Regions from separate parts of the Roseixanthobacter psychrophilus genome, predicted to be linked through region 2. Evidence: riboswitches for the same ligand, from Rfam matches in the RefSeq annotation. Region 2 holds a riboswitch; each other region holds the start of a gene.
What was found. Region 2 has a riboswitch for cobalamin ahead of V5F77_RS06440 (energy-coupling factor ABC transporter permease). Riboswitches for the same ligand answer to the same signal wherever they lie in the genome.
Positions count from the first base shown of each region.

Region 1: linked by a shared signal. The riboswitch ahead of V5F77_RS14470 (DUF1636 family protein) and the one ahead of V5F77_RS06440 (energy-coupling factor ABC transporter permease) in region 2 are both predicted to bind cobalamin.
Region 3: linked by a shared signal. The riboswitch ahead of V5F77_RS14770 (TonB-dependent receptor plug domain-containing protein) and the one ahead of V5F77_RS06440 (energy-coupling factor ABC transporter permease) in region 2 are both predicted to bind cobalamin.
Region 4: linked by a shared signal. The riboswitch ahead of cobU (bifunctional adenosylcobinamide kinase/adenosylcobinamide-phosphate guanylyltransferase) and the one ahead of V5F77_RS06440 (energy-coupling factor ABC transporter permease) in region 2 are both predicted to bind cobalamin.

Region 1 covers NZ_JBAFWT010000014.1:105,613-108,688, reverse strand. Annotated here, with positions in the region: gene aroA (3-phosphoshikimate 1-carboxyvinyltransferase) at 1-335, shown strand, start outside; gene cmk ((d)CMP kinase) at 344-997, shown strand; cobalamin riboswitch at 1,050-1,282, shown strand; gene V5F77_RS14470 (DUF1636 family protein) at 1,361-1,849, shown strand; gene cobW (cobalamin biosynthesis protein CobW) at 1,846-2,904, shown strand; gene cobN (cobaltochelatase subunit CobN) at 2,924-3,076, shown strand, end outside.
Region 2 covers NZ_JBAFWT010000004.1:179,879-182,954, forward strand. Annotated here, with positions in the region: gene lldD (FMN-dependent L-lactate dehydrogenase LldD) at 1-931, shown strand, start outside; gene V5F77_RS06440 (energy-coupling factor ABC transporter permease) at 1,147-1,824, opposite strand; cobalamin riboswitch at 1,864-2,088, opposite strand; gene V5F77_RS06445 (hemin uptake protein HemP) at 2,137-2,316, opposite strand; gene V5F77_RS06450 (hypothetical protein) at 2,388-2,624, opposite strand; gene V5F77_RS06455 (SCO family protein) at 2,621-3,076, opposite strand, start outside.
Region 3 covers NZ_JBAFWT010000015.1:44,783-47,858, reverse strand. Annotated here, with positions in the region: gene V5F77_RS14770 (TonB-dependent receptor plug domain-containing protein) at 1-1,922, opposite strand, end outside; cobalamin riboswitch at 2,030-2,237, opposite strand; gene cydB (cytochrome d ubiquinol oxidase subunit II) at 2,418-3,076, opposite strand, start outside.
Region 4 covers NZ_JBAFWT010000006.1:224,128-227,203, reverse strand. Annotated here, with positions in the region: gene V5F77_RS09105 (cobyric acid synthase) at 1-564, opposite strand, end outside; gene cobO (cob(I)yrinic acid a,c-diamide adenosyltransferase) at 564-1,196, opposite strand; gene cobU (bifunctional adenosylcobinamide kinase/adenosylcobinamide-phosphate guanylyltransferase) at 1,186-1,734, opposite strand; cobalamin riboswitch at 1,890-2,080, opposite strand; gene rfaE1 (D-glycero-beta-D-manno-heptose-7-phosphate kinase) at 2,137-3,076, opposite strand, start outside.

The DNA of each region.
Region 1 (3,076 bases), on a different contig from region 2:
CGTCCTTTGCGCACGGCACCACGCGCATGCGCGGCCTCAACGAATTGCGGGTGAAGGAAAGCGACCGACTGGCCGCGGTGGCCGACGGCCTCGCCGCCTGCGGCGTACCCCATGAGATCCTTGGCGACGATCTGCTGGTAACCGGCCTCGGCCCCGATGGTGTCGTCGGCGGGGGGCCGGTGGCCACCCATATGGATCATCGCATTGCCATGGCCTTCCTCGTCATGGGCTTTGCTGCGCGAGACGGCGTGAGGGTGGACGACATGCGCTTCATCGCCACCTCCTTCCCCACCTTCGTGCCCATGATGGGCGACCTCGGCGCCGTGCTGAAATGAGCGCCGCCATGATCATTGCCATCGACGGTCCGGCGGCATCCGGAAAGGGCACCCTTGGCCGGCGCATCGCGGCCACCCTTGGCCTGCCCCATCTCGATACGGGCCTGCTCTATCGGGCGGTGGCGGCCCGCTGCCTCTCCGATGGCACGCTGGACGACGAATTGGCGAGCGCCGATGCCGCGCGCACCCTCGACCTGCGCAGCCTCGACCCGGAACAGCTTCGCACCGGCGAACTGGGCGAGGCGGCGTCTGTGGTGGCGGCCCGGCCGGCGGTGCGCAGCGCGCTGCTGGAGCTTCAGCGGCGCTTCGCCGAGCAGCCCGGCGGCGCGGTGCTGGACGGGCGCGACATCGGCACGGTGATCTGTCCGCATGCGCGGGTGAAACTGTTCGTCACGGCCACGCCCGACGTGCGCGCCACCCGCCGCCACCGTGAACTGCTGGAGCGGAAGTGCGACATCGCCTTCGAGGACGTTCTGGCGGACATCCGCAAGCGCGACGAACGCGATTCGCACCGCGCGACCGCACCGCTGGTTATGGCCGCGGATGCCGTCCTGCTGGACACCACCCACCTCGGCGTCGAGGACGTGCTGGCGGCGGCACTTGAAATCGTCGCCGCAAAGAAGGCCGGGGAACACGCCGAGGCGCAGCAGGGCGAAAGCTGAGACGGCGCACAGGGGTCCGATGCGGTTCATTGACTTCGGGCCTGACCGGTTCTTAAGTGTCGGCGTCGATGGTCCCGGTTCGAGCGGCTTGCTGCTTCCGCCGGGTGAAAAGGGAATGCGGTCGCGCACGGGTTTTCCGGACGATAGCCGCAGCTGCCCCCGCAACTGTAGGCGGTGAGTTCCGGCCGAAAAGCCACTGGAGAAGGGCGCTAGCGCCCCTTCCGGGAAGGCGGCCGCGAACGGCGATCCGCGAGCCAGGAGACCTGCCACCGACAGGAGCGCGTACCGGGCGGGGTGCCCTGGCATGGCGATTCTCTCTGAGGCACGCGCCGAGCGGGCCGCTCGCACCCATGGATACGCGGCGTGGAGCGACCTTCCAACGACGATGCACCTTTCGCGGCGGGCGACACGACGGCGCGAAGCGGCACGCCCGCCGACGGGCCGACCCGCGATTCCCTGCGCGTCGCCTGCGTTCCGGCCGTGACCCTGTTCGTCTGCACCACCTGCAAGCTTACCGGCGCCGATCCGCAAACCGAGCCGGCCGGCGCGGCCCTGGCACGGGACGCGATCCGCGCCGTGGCAACGGGCGGGGACCCCGCCATCGCCGTGAAAGAGGTGCGCTGCCTTTCCAACTGCAAGCGCGCGCTTTCCGCAGCGCTGGTGCGCACCGGCGGCTGGTCCTACGTGTTCGGCGATCTCACCCCCGACAGCGCCGCCGACCTGCTCACCGGCGCGACCCTCTTCGCGACCTCCACCGACGGCATCCTGCCCTGGCGCGGACGCCCCGACAGCCTCAAGCGCGGCATGATTGCCCGCATTCCTCCCATGAGCTTCTCCGAGGACCAGCGATGACCTCTCTCGCCCGCATTCCCTGCACCATCGTTACCGGCTTCCTCGGCGCGGGGAAGACGACCCTGATCCGCCACATCCTGGAAAATGCCGGGGGCAAGCGCCTCGCGGTGATCGTCAACGAATTCGGCGACGTGGGCATCGACGGCGAGATTTTGAAGGGCTGCGGCATCGAGAGCTGCCCGGAGGACAATATCGTCGAGCTGGCCAATGGCTGCCTGTGCTGCACGGTGGCCGACGATTTCGTGCCGGCGCTGGACCTCATCTTGTCCCGCACGCCGCGCGTGGACCACATCCTGATCGAGACCTCCGGCCTCGCCTTGCCAAAGCCCCTGGTGCAGGCGTTCCAATGGCCCGCCATCAAGAGCCGCGTCACGGTGGACGGCGTGGTGGCGGTGGTGGATGGGCCGGCGCTGGCGCAAGGCCGCGTCGCGGACGATCTGGAAGCCCTCGCCGCCCAGCGCGCGGCCGATGACACGCTCGACCACGACGATCCGGTGGAAGAGGTATTCGAGGACCAGATTGCCTGCGCCGATCTCATCATCCTCTCCAAGTCGGACCTGCTGGATGCGACCGGCGCTGAAATCGCCGATGCCCGCATCGCCAAAGCCCTGCCGCGCGCCGTCAAGGTGGTGCGCGCGGCCGGCGGCAAGGTGGATGCTGCGATCCTGCTTGGCCTTGGCGTCGGCACAGAGGACGAGATCGACGCCCGCCGGACCCATCATGACGACGAGCTGGATCACGACCACGACGATTTCGACAGTTTCATCGTGCGCCTGCCCGATATCACCGACCCTGCAGCGCTCGCCGCCCGGGTCGCCCGCGCGGCGGAAACGCCGGACGTCTTGCGTGTGAAAGGCTTCGCCCATGTGGCGGGCAAGCCGCTGCGGTTGCTGGTGCAGGGGGTGGGCACGCGCATCTCGCACCAATTCGACCGGCCCTGGCGCGAGGGCGAGCCGCGCACCGGTGCGCTGGTGGTGATCGGCCTGCAGGGCTTCGACCGCTCCGCCGTGGAGCGTGCCCTGCTGAGCGAGGAACCGCTGGCGCTTTCCGTTTGAGCCTGGGGTAAGCTTTCCCATGCACCTGCTCGCGAGCACGTCCGCAACCATCGAGGATCTGGCCGAGCCCATCGACTTGCGCCAGCCGCCCGGTGACGTGCTTGCCCTCTCCTTCACCGACAGCGACCTCCTGGCGCTCGCCGCCGCGTGGCGGCGGGGCCGCGACCGCCTG
Region 2 (3,076 bases):
CGCCATGCCCGTCATCCTGGCTCCGGTGGGGCTCGCGGGCATGCTCGCCCGCCGCGGCGAGGTGCAGGCGGTCCGGGCGGCGGCGGTCAAGGGCATCCCCATGACCCTCTCCACGGTCTCGGTCTGCCCGCTCGAGGAAGTGGTGCCGGCAAGCCCCAGGATGCCGTGGTTCCAGCTCTATGTCCTGAAGGACCGCGGCTTCATGCGCAATGCGCTGGAGCGGGCGCAGGCGCTCGGGGTCACCACACTGGTCTTCACCGTCGACATGCCGACGCCGGGCGCGCGCTATCGCGATCCGCATTCCGGTATGTCGGGCCCGTTCGGCCCGCAGCGGCGCATCCTCCAGGCCATGTTCAAGCCGAGCTGGGCGTATGACGTCGGCCTGATGGGAACGCCCCACGATCTCGGCAACGTGTCCAAATATCTCGGCAAGCCGACCGGCCTTGCCGATTATATCGGCTGGCTCGCGGCGAATTTCGATCCGTCGATCAGCTGGTCGGATCTCGAATGGATCCGCGATTTCTGGCGCGGCCCGATCATCATCAAGGGGATCCTCGACCCCGAGGATGCGCGCGACGCGGTGACGTTCGGCGCCAGCGGCATCGTTGTGTCGAACCACGGGGGCCGGCAGCTCGACGGGGTGCTCTCGAGCGCCCGGGCTCTGCCGTCCATCGCCGATGCGGTGGGCAGCGAACTTACCCTCCTTGCCGATGGCGGCATCCGTTCGGGGCTCGATGTGGTCCGCATGCTGGCGCTCGGCGCGAAGGGCGTGCTGCTCGGTCGCGCCTTCGCCTATGCCTTGGCAAGCGGTGGCCAAGCGGGCGTGGAGAACCTTCTCGATATCCTCGCGAAGGAAATGCGCGTGGCGATGACCCTGACGGGCGTGGAGCGCGTGTCGCAGATCGACGGTTCGATCCTGGCGAAGCTCTAGGGCGTTTCCCCGTTTTCAGGGACGCAGGGAAACCCTCTCTCTCGTCGTTCAGTCGCGTTTTCCTGACGCGAGCCGAACCGTCGGCAAGATCGCTGCTGGCGCTCCTGCTTCGCTCGAATCTCGCCGGCCGAGTGGGCGGCGACATGAGCGGCGGGGGGCGCCGCTCATGTCCTTGGATCACGTCGACCGGACGGCCGTTGGTGGGAACCCGTGGTTCAGGCCGGGTCGTAGAGGCGCCGCTCGAGCAGCGCGCTGCCCTTGAGACCGTGCAGGGCCTTGGCTGCCGCGAGCACGGCAAGATCGATCAGCGGCTCGACAATGATCACCAGCATGTAGGCGCCGCCGAACGTGGCGATGGAGGAAGCGTTCGCCACCGTGAAGCCCTGGCCGTAGAGCGCCCAGAACGCCACCCAGACGACGATTCCGGCCTGATAGGTGGTCGAAAGCGCCAGGGCCTGACGATACTTCAGCTCCACATAGGGCGTGTTGGGTGCCAGGACCTTGGGGGCCAGCACGGCGAGCGCGAACAGCGGCACCAGCAGGGTCGTGACATTCATGCCGTATTGCGGCAGGTCGAACGGCGCGAAGAACAGGCCCTGGACCAGCAGGCCGAGGGCAAGGCCGATGGCTGCCGGGGCGGCCCCGAAGATCAGGAACAAGGTCGAGCCGAGGATCAGATGGACCTCGGAAACGCCGACCGGATAATGCGGGAGAATTTCGAAGAACGAGAAGACGAGGGCGGTGCATGCCGCACTGCGCGCGATCAGCGAGAGCGGGCCGCGTTCGCGCACGGTTCCGGCCGCCAGCTTCATCGTATAGCCGAGGGCACCGGCGGCGGTCACATAGCTCAGCCAGATCTTGCCGGGATCCACGAGGCCGGGTTCGATATGCATAGAAGGCTCCTTTACCGTCTCACCCGACGGCGTGAGATTGAACACATGCTGCGCCTGGCCGGTCTCCTGACTCGCGGGTCGTCGCAACCTTCCGCCTTCCCAGGCCTCCCCGAAGGGTAGGTCCAGTGGCATCCCGGCAGGCCACTCGCCGCTCACAGTCGCGGGGGCGGTCGGGGCTCGCGGCGGTCAGCCGTTCCCCCGTTCCCATATCGTCCGAAGCGCGTCGCCGTGCCTCGTCCGAAAACCATTCGCTCGTGCAGCAGCGGACAACCCGCAGCCGCTGTCAAGGGCGCAGATGCGCGGCGCCGTGCGCTATTTGGTGAGGATGAGTTTGTTTTGGGCCGTCAGGCGCAATTGGTAAGCCTGATCGCCGTGCCGGATCATGATGGTGCGGCCGACGCGGAAGATGTCCGCGCTGTCCATGCTTTCCTGGACGACGGGGATGATGCGCCCGCGCGGCTTCAGGACGATCTTGAGGGGGACGGTGCCCATAAGAGCCTCCCGGTTCGTATGGAGGGAAGCGGGGCAAGGGTGTCGTGTCAGGCCCTCGCCCCGCGCCAGCGTCACAGGTGCAAAAGTCCTGGAACGACGAAGCGGATCAGGATCGCCATCTGGCCGAAGATCCAGCTCACGGCCGCGGTGTCGCGCAGATCGATGCCGTCGCCGCTCACGTCCAGCAACGCACGGGCAACATCGAGGTCGAACAGCTTAATGCCGCCCATCAGCAGGCAGCCCGCCGCCGCGCCGGAGACGAAGGTGGTGCCAAGGTCGCGCAGCACCGAGGAGGAGGACGCGTTCATCCCGCAGCTCCCGGCATTGCCAGGAGTTGGCGCAACTTCTCATCCCGCGCGGCCTCATCCTCCTTGTAGCCGATGATCCCGGCATAATGCCCCTGGCGATCCATCAGATACACCACGGCGGTGTGGTCGAGGGTGTAGTCGCCATCGCTGGTCGGGACCTTGCGCCAGAACACCCGGTAAGCCTTGGCCAGCGCCGCGATCTGAGCCGGCGGCCCCGAAAGGCCGATGATTCGCGGATCGAAGGACTGGATGTAGCTTGCCAGCGTCTGCGGCGTGTCCCGCTCCGGGTCGAGCGAGACGAACACCACCGTCAGGTCTTGCGCCTGCGCGCCCAGCCGGTGGAGCGATTCCGACATGTCCCACAAGGTGGTCGGGCACACTTCCGGGCAGCGGGTGAAGCCGAAGAAGATGGCGAATGGCTTGCCCTTGAGATCGCCATCGGAGAGGTCCCC
Region 3 (3,076 bases), on a different contig from region 2:
AGATTGTCGATGCGTCCGAACAGGGTCGCCTGCGAGCTCAGGGCATAATTGGCCGCCACGTTCACCACGGTATAGCCCGGCTGGTCGATGTAATCGCTGGTCAGCCGCACGATGTCCCACCAGGCCGACGCATAGATCAGGCTTGCCGAGAGATTGAGCTTGTCGATGGGGTTCCAGTCCGCGCTCACGCTGATCTTGTTGTTGGGCCGCCGCAGCGGCGTGCACGAGGTGTCGGTGAGCGGCGCGCACGATGCGCCAAAGGGGCTGCCCGCCGGCATGTAACCGACGACATGGGTGTAGGTATAGTCCACCCGCAGCTTCAGCCGTTCGGTCACTGTGAAGGAGATGAACGTCTCGGCGCCCTGCGTCGTCGCGTCGGAGATATTGACGTTCTGATAGGTCACCGGGTCGTAGCTGATGAGATTGGTGATGTCGTTGTGGAAATAGGTGGCGCCGAAGGTCACCCGGCCGCCGAACACCTCTTGCTCGAAGCCGATGTCATAGCCCGTGCTCTCCTCTGGCTTCAGCGCCGCATTGCCGTAATAGGGGGCATAGAGCTGGTACAGCGAGGGCGCCTTGAAGCCGGTGCCATAGCTGCCCTTCAGCGTGGTGCCGGTCTCGGGAATGAGGAAGCCGGGTGCGAGGCGGAAGGTGGAATGGTCGCCGAACGTATCGTCGCTGTCGAAGCGGATGTTGGCGGCGCCGAAGAAGCGATCGCCGAGCTTGCCCTGAAGTTCCGCATAGGCGCCAGTATCGCCGGTATTGGCGGAGAGATCGGTATATTGCGTGGAGGACGTCATGGCCTCGTTGCGCCGCTCGACGCCCACCAGCAAATTCTGCCCCGGCGCGAAGGCGAGGTTCGAGCGTAGATAATAGGTTTGCCGGTCGCCGTCATATTGGCCGTTCACCGAGGTGTTCGGTCCCGTGGTGGGGTTGGACGAGGTCATGGCGCTGACCCCGAACGTGGTGTTCAGCGCGCCGTCCAGCGTGGTCCACACACCTTCGCCCTTGGTGAAGAACATGCTCGCGAGGCTGGTGGAGCGCTCGGCGGCGGGAAGTCCCTCATAGAGCGGCGGGGGATAGACATCCGGGGAATAGGCGAGCTGGCTGTCGATGTAGCGGGCGACGAAATTGACCGCGAGCGCATCGCTCAACTGAAAATCGAGACGGGTCGAATAGGTCCAATTGTCATAGGCATTGGGGTTGATGGGATAGCCGGGCGGCACGAGGCCGGGCGGCGTCACCGCGATGTCGGTCGAGGAGAAATGGGTGACGTTGAACGAATAGGCGACCTTCTCCGTCGACCCGCTCAACGCCGCCGCCTGGTTGAACGTGCCGAGCGCGCCGCCTTCCACATAGCCGAAGACTTTCGGCGGCCCTTCGCCCTTCTTGGTGGTGATGGAGATCACGCCGCCGATGGCGTCCGAACCATAGAGGCCGCTCTGTGGGCCGCGCAGCACCTCGATGCGGGCAAGGTCGGTGGCGAGCAATTGGCCGAAGTCGAAGGCGCCGTTCGGGGTGGAGGGATTGCCGGCATCGATGCCGTCCACCAGCACCTTCACATGGTTGGAATTGGTGCCGCGGATGAATACCGAGGTCTGCCCGCCAGGCCCGCCGGTCTGCACCACATTGAGGCCGGGCAGCGATTGCAGCACCTGCGGCACGGTGCGCAATTGCTGGCGCTCGATGTCCTCGGACGTGACGACGCTGACGGACGAGGCGATCTGATTGGCCGGGGTCGGGATGCCGGTGGCGCTGACCACGACCTCGGGCAGGTCGATGGATTGCGACGCGCCATCGGCGGGGGCCGCCGACTGGGCATGGGCCACCCCGGAGGCGGACGAAAGCAGCAAAGCTGCGAATACGGATCTGCCGACGGCGCGCGCGGCGCCGCGAGAGGGAAAAGCGGGGACGGAAAGCATAAATGCCTCAGCGGGACGAGTGGTCCGTCACCGCGAACGAGGCCTCCCCACGGCCCGGGAGCCGCCTGGATCAACCACCATCAGGACACCCCGCCCAATGTGCTCGCGCGTGACCACGGCTGACGGCAGGTCTCCTGGCTCGCGGGTCAGTGTTCAACTCGTCGCCTTCCCAGGCCGAAGCCCAGTGGCTGATGACGAAGAACTCGCCGCTTACAGTTGCGGGGGCAGCCGCGGCATCGCCGGGCTCCCTTTCAGGCGCCCGTCTCACCGCGTTCCCTTTTGATCCCGTTGGGGAACCGTCACCGTAACGCTAGAGGGCAGGCTGCGGGCCGTCAACCGCCGCTGTCGGGGATGATCCGCAAAAAGGGTCGTTCCGCACTAAATGTTGATACGCTACCAACATCCATGGCCATATTTTGTGCCGGGGTCTATTTTCACTGTGATTTGGTTGCCCCCTAGGTCCGGCGCGACTCCCTAGGGGAAGCATCGCAAGGGCTATCTGGGGCTCGGGCCGGCGTTGCTGCCCAAGGCTGCGCCATATCCGCCGACATGGCGGACCTTGCCCCGGAACACCCAATAGGCATGCGCCTGATAGGCGAGGACGATGGGCAGGACGATGACCACCCCGGTGGCGGCGAAGATCACGGTGGAGGTGTCCGCGATGCCGTCCCAGATGGTCACGTGCCGCGGCACCACATAGGGGAAGAGGCTGACCACGAGCCCTGCGAAGCCCAGGAGAAACACGAGGATCGCCAGCACGAAGGTCTCGGCGTCGCGCCCGGTCCACAGCCGCCGCCAGATGGTGAACAGCACCGCGGCGGTGACGACAGGCACCGGCGCGAGGAAGGCGATGCCGGGCCAGGCGAACCAGCGCATCGCCACTTCGGGCACGCTCCAAGCGCTCCAGGCACTGACCAGTAGCATCATGGCGCCGGTGAGGATGAGCGCGGCATGGGCGACCTCGCGGGCGAACACCTGCGTCGGGCCGTCGGTTTTCCAGATCAACCATCCGGCGCCGAGGAGCGCGTAGCCGCCGGCAAGGCCGATGCCGCAGATCAGGCCGAGCATGCTGAGAAAATCGAACGTGCCACCGGCGAACATGCCGTCGCTCATGGTCACCCCACTGATCAGGCCGCCGAGGATGAAGCCCTGAC
Region 4 (3,076 bases), on a different contig from region 2:
CGCGTCCTCGCGCGCCAAAACGGCCTTGGTTCCGACAAGACTGGCGATGACGCCACCCCGGTCGATGTCGCCGATCAGCACGACGGGCACATCGGCGGCGCGGGCAAAGCCCATGTTGGCGATGTCGTTGCGGCGCAGATTGACCTCGGATGCACTGCCGGCGCCTTCCACCAGAACGAGGTCGGCTTCCGCCTTGAGGCGCTCGAAGCTTTCCAGGACAGCGGGCATGAGGCTCTGCTTGAGGCCCTGATAGGCGCTGGCCTTTGCGGTGGTCAGCACCCTGCCCTGCACCACCACCTGCGCGCCCACTTCGCTCTGTGGCTTGAGCAGCACCGGGTTCATGTGCACGCTCGTCGGTACGCGGGCGGCGCGGGCCTGCAGGGCTTGCGCCCGGCCGATCTCGCCGCCGTCCGCCGTGACGGCGGCATTGTTGGACATATTCTGCGGCTTGAACGGCCGCACGCGCAGCCCGCGATTGGCAAAGGCGCGCGCAAGGCCGGCGACCAGCAGGCTCTTGCCCACGTCCGAACCGGTTCCCTGAAACATCAAGGCTTTTGCGGTCATCAGAATTCGATGCCGGCCTGCGCCTTCACGCCGGCGGAGAAATGATGCTTCACCAATCCCATTTCGGTCACAAGGTCGGCCGCTTCCAGAAGTTCAGGCTTCGCGTTGCGCCCGGTGACCACGATGTGCAGGTCAGGCCTGCGGGCCTTCAGGGTCGCCACCACATCGGCGAGATCGAGATAGCCATAGCGCAGGGCAATGTTCAGTTCGTCCAACACGATGAGGGATAGCGTCTCATCCGCCATCAGCGCGCGGGCCTGGTCGAAGGCACGCCCGGCCGCTGCCGTGTCGCGGGCGAGATCCTGGGTCTCCCAGGTGAAGCCTTCCCCCATGGTGTGCCATTGCATGCGCTCGCCGAACGCGGCGAAGGCGTCTTTTTCCCCAGTATGCCAGGCGCCCTTGATGAACTGGACAACCCCCACTTTCCGGCCATAGCCCAGCATCCGCAGGGCAAGGCCGAAGGCGGCGGTGCTCTTGCCTTTGCCGGGACCGGTGTGGACGATGAGAAGACCTTTTTCGAGCGTCTTTTCCGCCACCTCCGCATCCTGCACGGCCTTGCGCTTCGCCATCTTCTCCTTGTGGCGGGCGGCCTGTGCGTCGTCGATGCCGGCTGGGTCTGACTCATCGCTCATCGAGCGTGCCTTTCACTGTCATCGGCAGGCCGGCGACCATGAAGATCACTTCATGGGCCAGTGTCGCCATGCGTTGATTGAGCTGGCCGGCGGCGTCGCGAAACCGGCGGGCGAGCGCGTTGTCCGGGACGATACCGAGGCCGACCTCGTTGGCCACCAGTACGGTGAGACCCCTGCGCGCACGCACCGCCGCGACGAGCCGCTCTTCTTCTGCCGCGAGATCATGGTCCGCCAGCATATGGTTCGTCAGCCACAGGGTGAGGCAGTCGAGCAAAAGAGGCATTTCGGGCGGGAGTTCCCCCAGCAGGCGGTGCGCATCGAATGGCGCGTCATGGGCGTGCCAGCGCGCGTCGCGCCGGGCCTGATGCAGGCTGATCCGCTGCGTCATCTCGGCATCGAACGCTTGAGCGGTGGCGACATAGGCATAGGGGGGGGGCATCATCTCCACGCGCCGCTCGGCGTAGCCGCTCTTGCCCGAGCGCGCGCCCCCGAGCACCAGCACGAGGCGTCCGGCCGATGGCGATGAGGTCTTGGTCATCGACGACGCGGATGTCCGGCGGCCGTCGCCGGACAGATGCCAGCTGCCGCTGCGCCGGACCAACAGCGGGCGTGTACCGGACAAGCATGTGGGTGCAGAGCGACCATCAGCATCTCCCTGACCCTCCCACCGAGGGCCGGATTAGACCCGTCTTGCGGGCAGAAACGTCCTCGGCAGGTCTCCTGGCTTGCGGATCAACGCTCCCCCGCCCTTCCCGAGGCAGGCCTCAGTGGTTCGCAGGTTTGCTTTCCGCCGACAGTTGCGGGGGCAGCCGCGGCATTGAAGGCATAGCCTTCGCACCGCGTTCCCTTTTCATCCCTAAGGAACCGACGACACAGCGACTATAGGGCGGCTGCCGCGCACGGCAATCGCTCGCGGCAGATGCGAACGGAATTTCGTAGGTCAGCTTCGCGCCCTAGCCACCAAGGTGGAGGTGGATTGGCCGGGCGTCACATCGGCCAGCACCAGCTTGCCGCCATTGGCGATCACAACATCAGCGCCGACCACATCTTCAGGCCGATAATCGGCGCCCTTGACCAGGACGTCCGGCAGCAAGGCTGTGATGATCTCAAGAGGCGTGTCCTCGTCGAACAACACCACGAGATCGACACAGCGCATGGCGCCGATGACCCGTGCGCGCGCGTTTTCATCCTGGAGCGGCCGGGTCGGTCCCTTCAGACGACGGACTGAAGCGTCCGTGTTGAGCGCCACCACCAGCCGATCGCCCTGCGCCGCTGCAGTCTCCAGCATGCCCACATGGCCGGGATGCAGCAGGTCGAAGCAGCCATTTGTGAACACAATGCGGGCGCCGCTCGCCCGCCAGCGGTTGAGAATGGCACGGGCCTCATCCCAAGTGACCTGGGCGCCAGCCGACTCAACCTGGGGCACCGAGCGATGAAGCGCGGCGATCAGTTCCGCGCGCGTGACCACCGCTGTCCCGAGCTTTGCCACGGCGATCGCGGCCGCGGCATTGGCGACCGGAACGCTGGCCTCAAGGTCAAGGCCGCAGGCGAGAGACAAGGCGAGAGCTGCCAACGCGGTATCGCCGGCCCCCGACACGTCGAACACCTCGCGCGCCTCAGCCGGCACGTGCAGTACGGTGCCGTTGCGCCGCCACAAGGTCATGCCTTTTTCGGCCCGCGTCACCAGCACATCACCACCGAACTGGACGCTCGCGGCGGCGGCAGCGCGTTCGGCATCGGCATCGGTATCGTCCGGCAGGCCGGTCGCTTCGCTCAGTTCGCGTCGGTTCGGTGTCACCAGGCTCGCCCCCCGGTAGGCTTCGAACGTCCGACGCTTGGGATCGACGATGACGGGCACGCCTTCAGTCTTAGCCGCGACT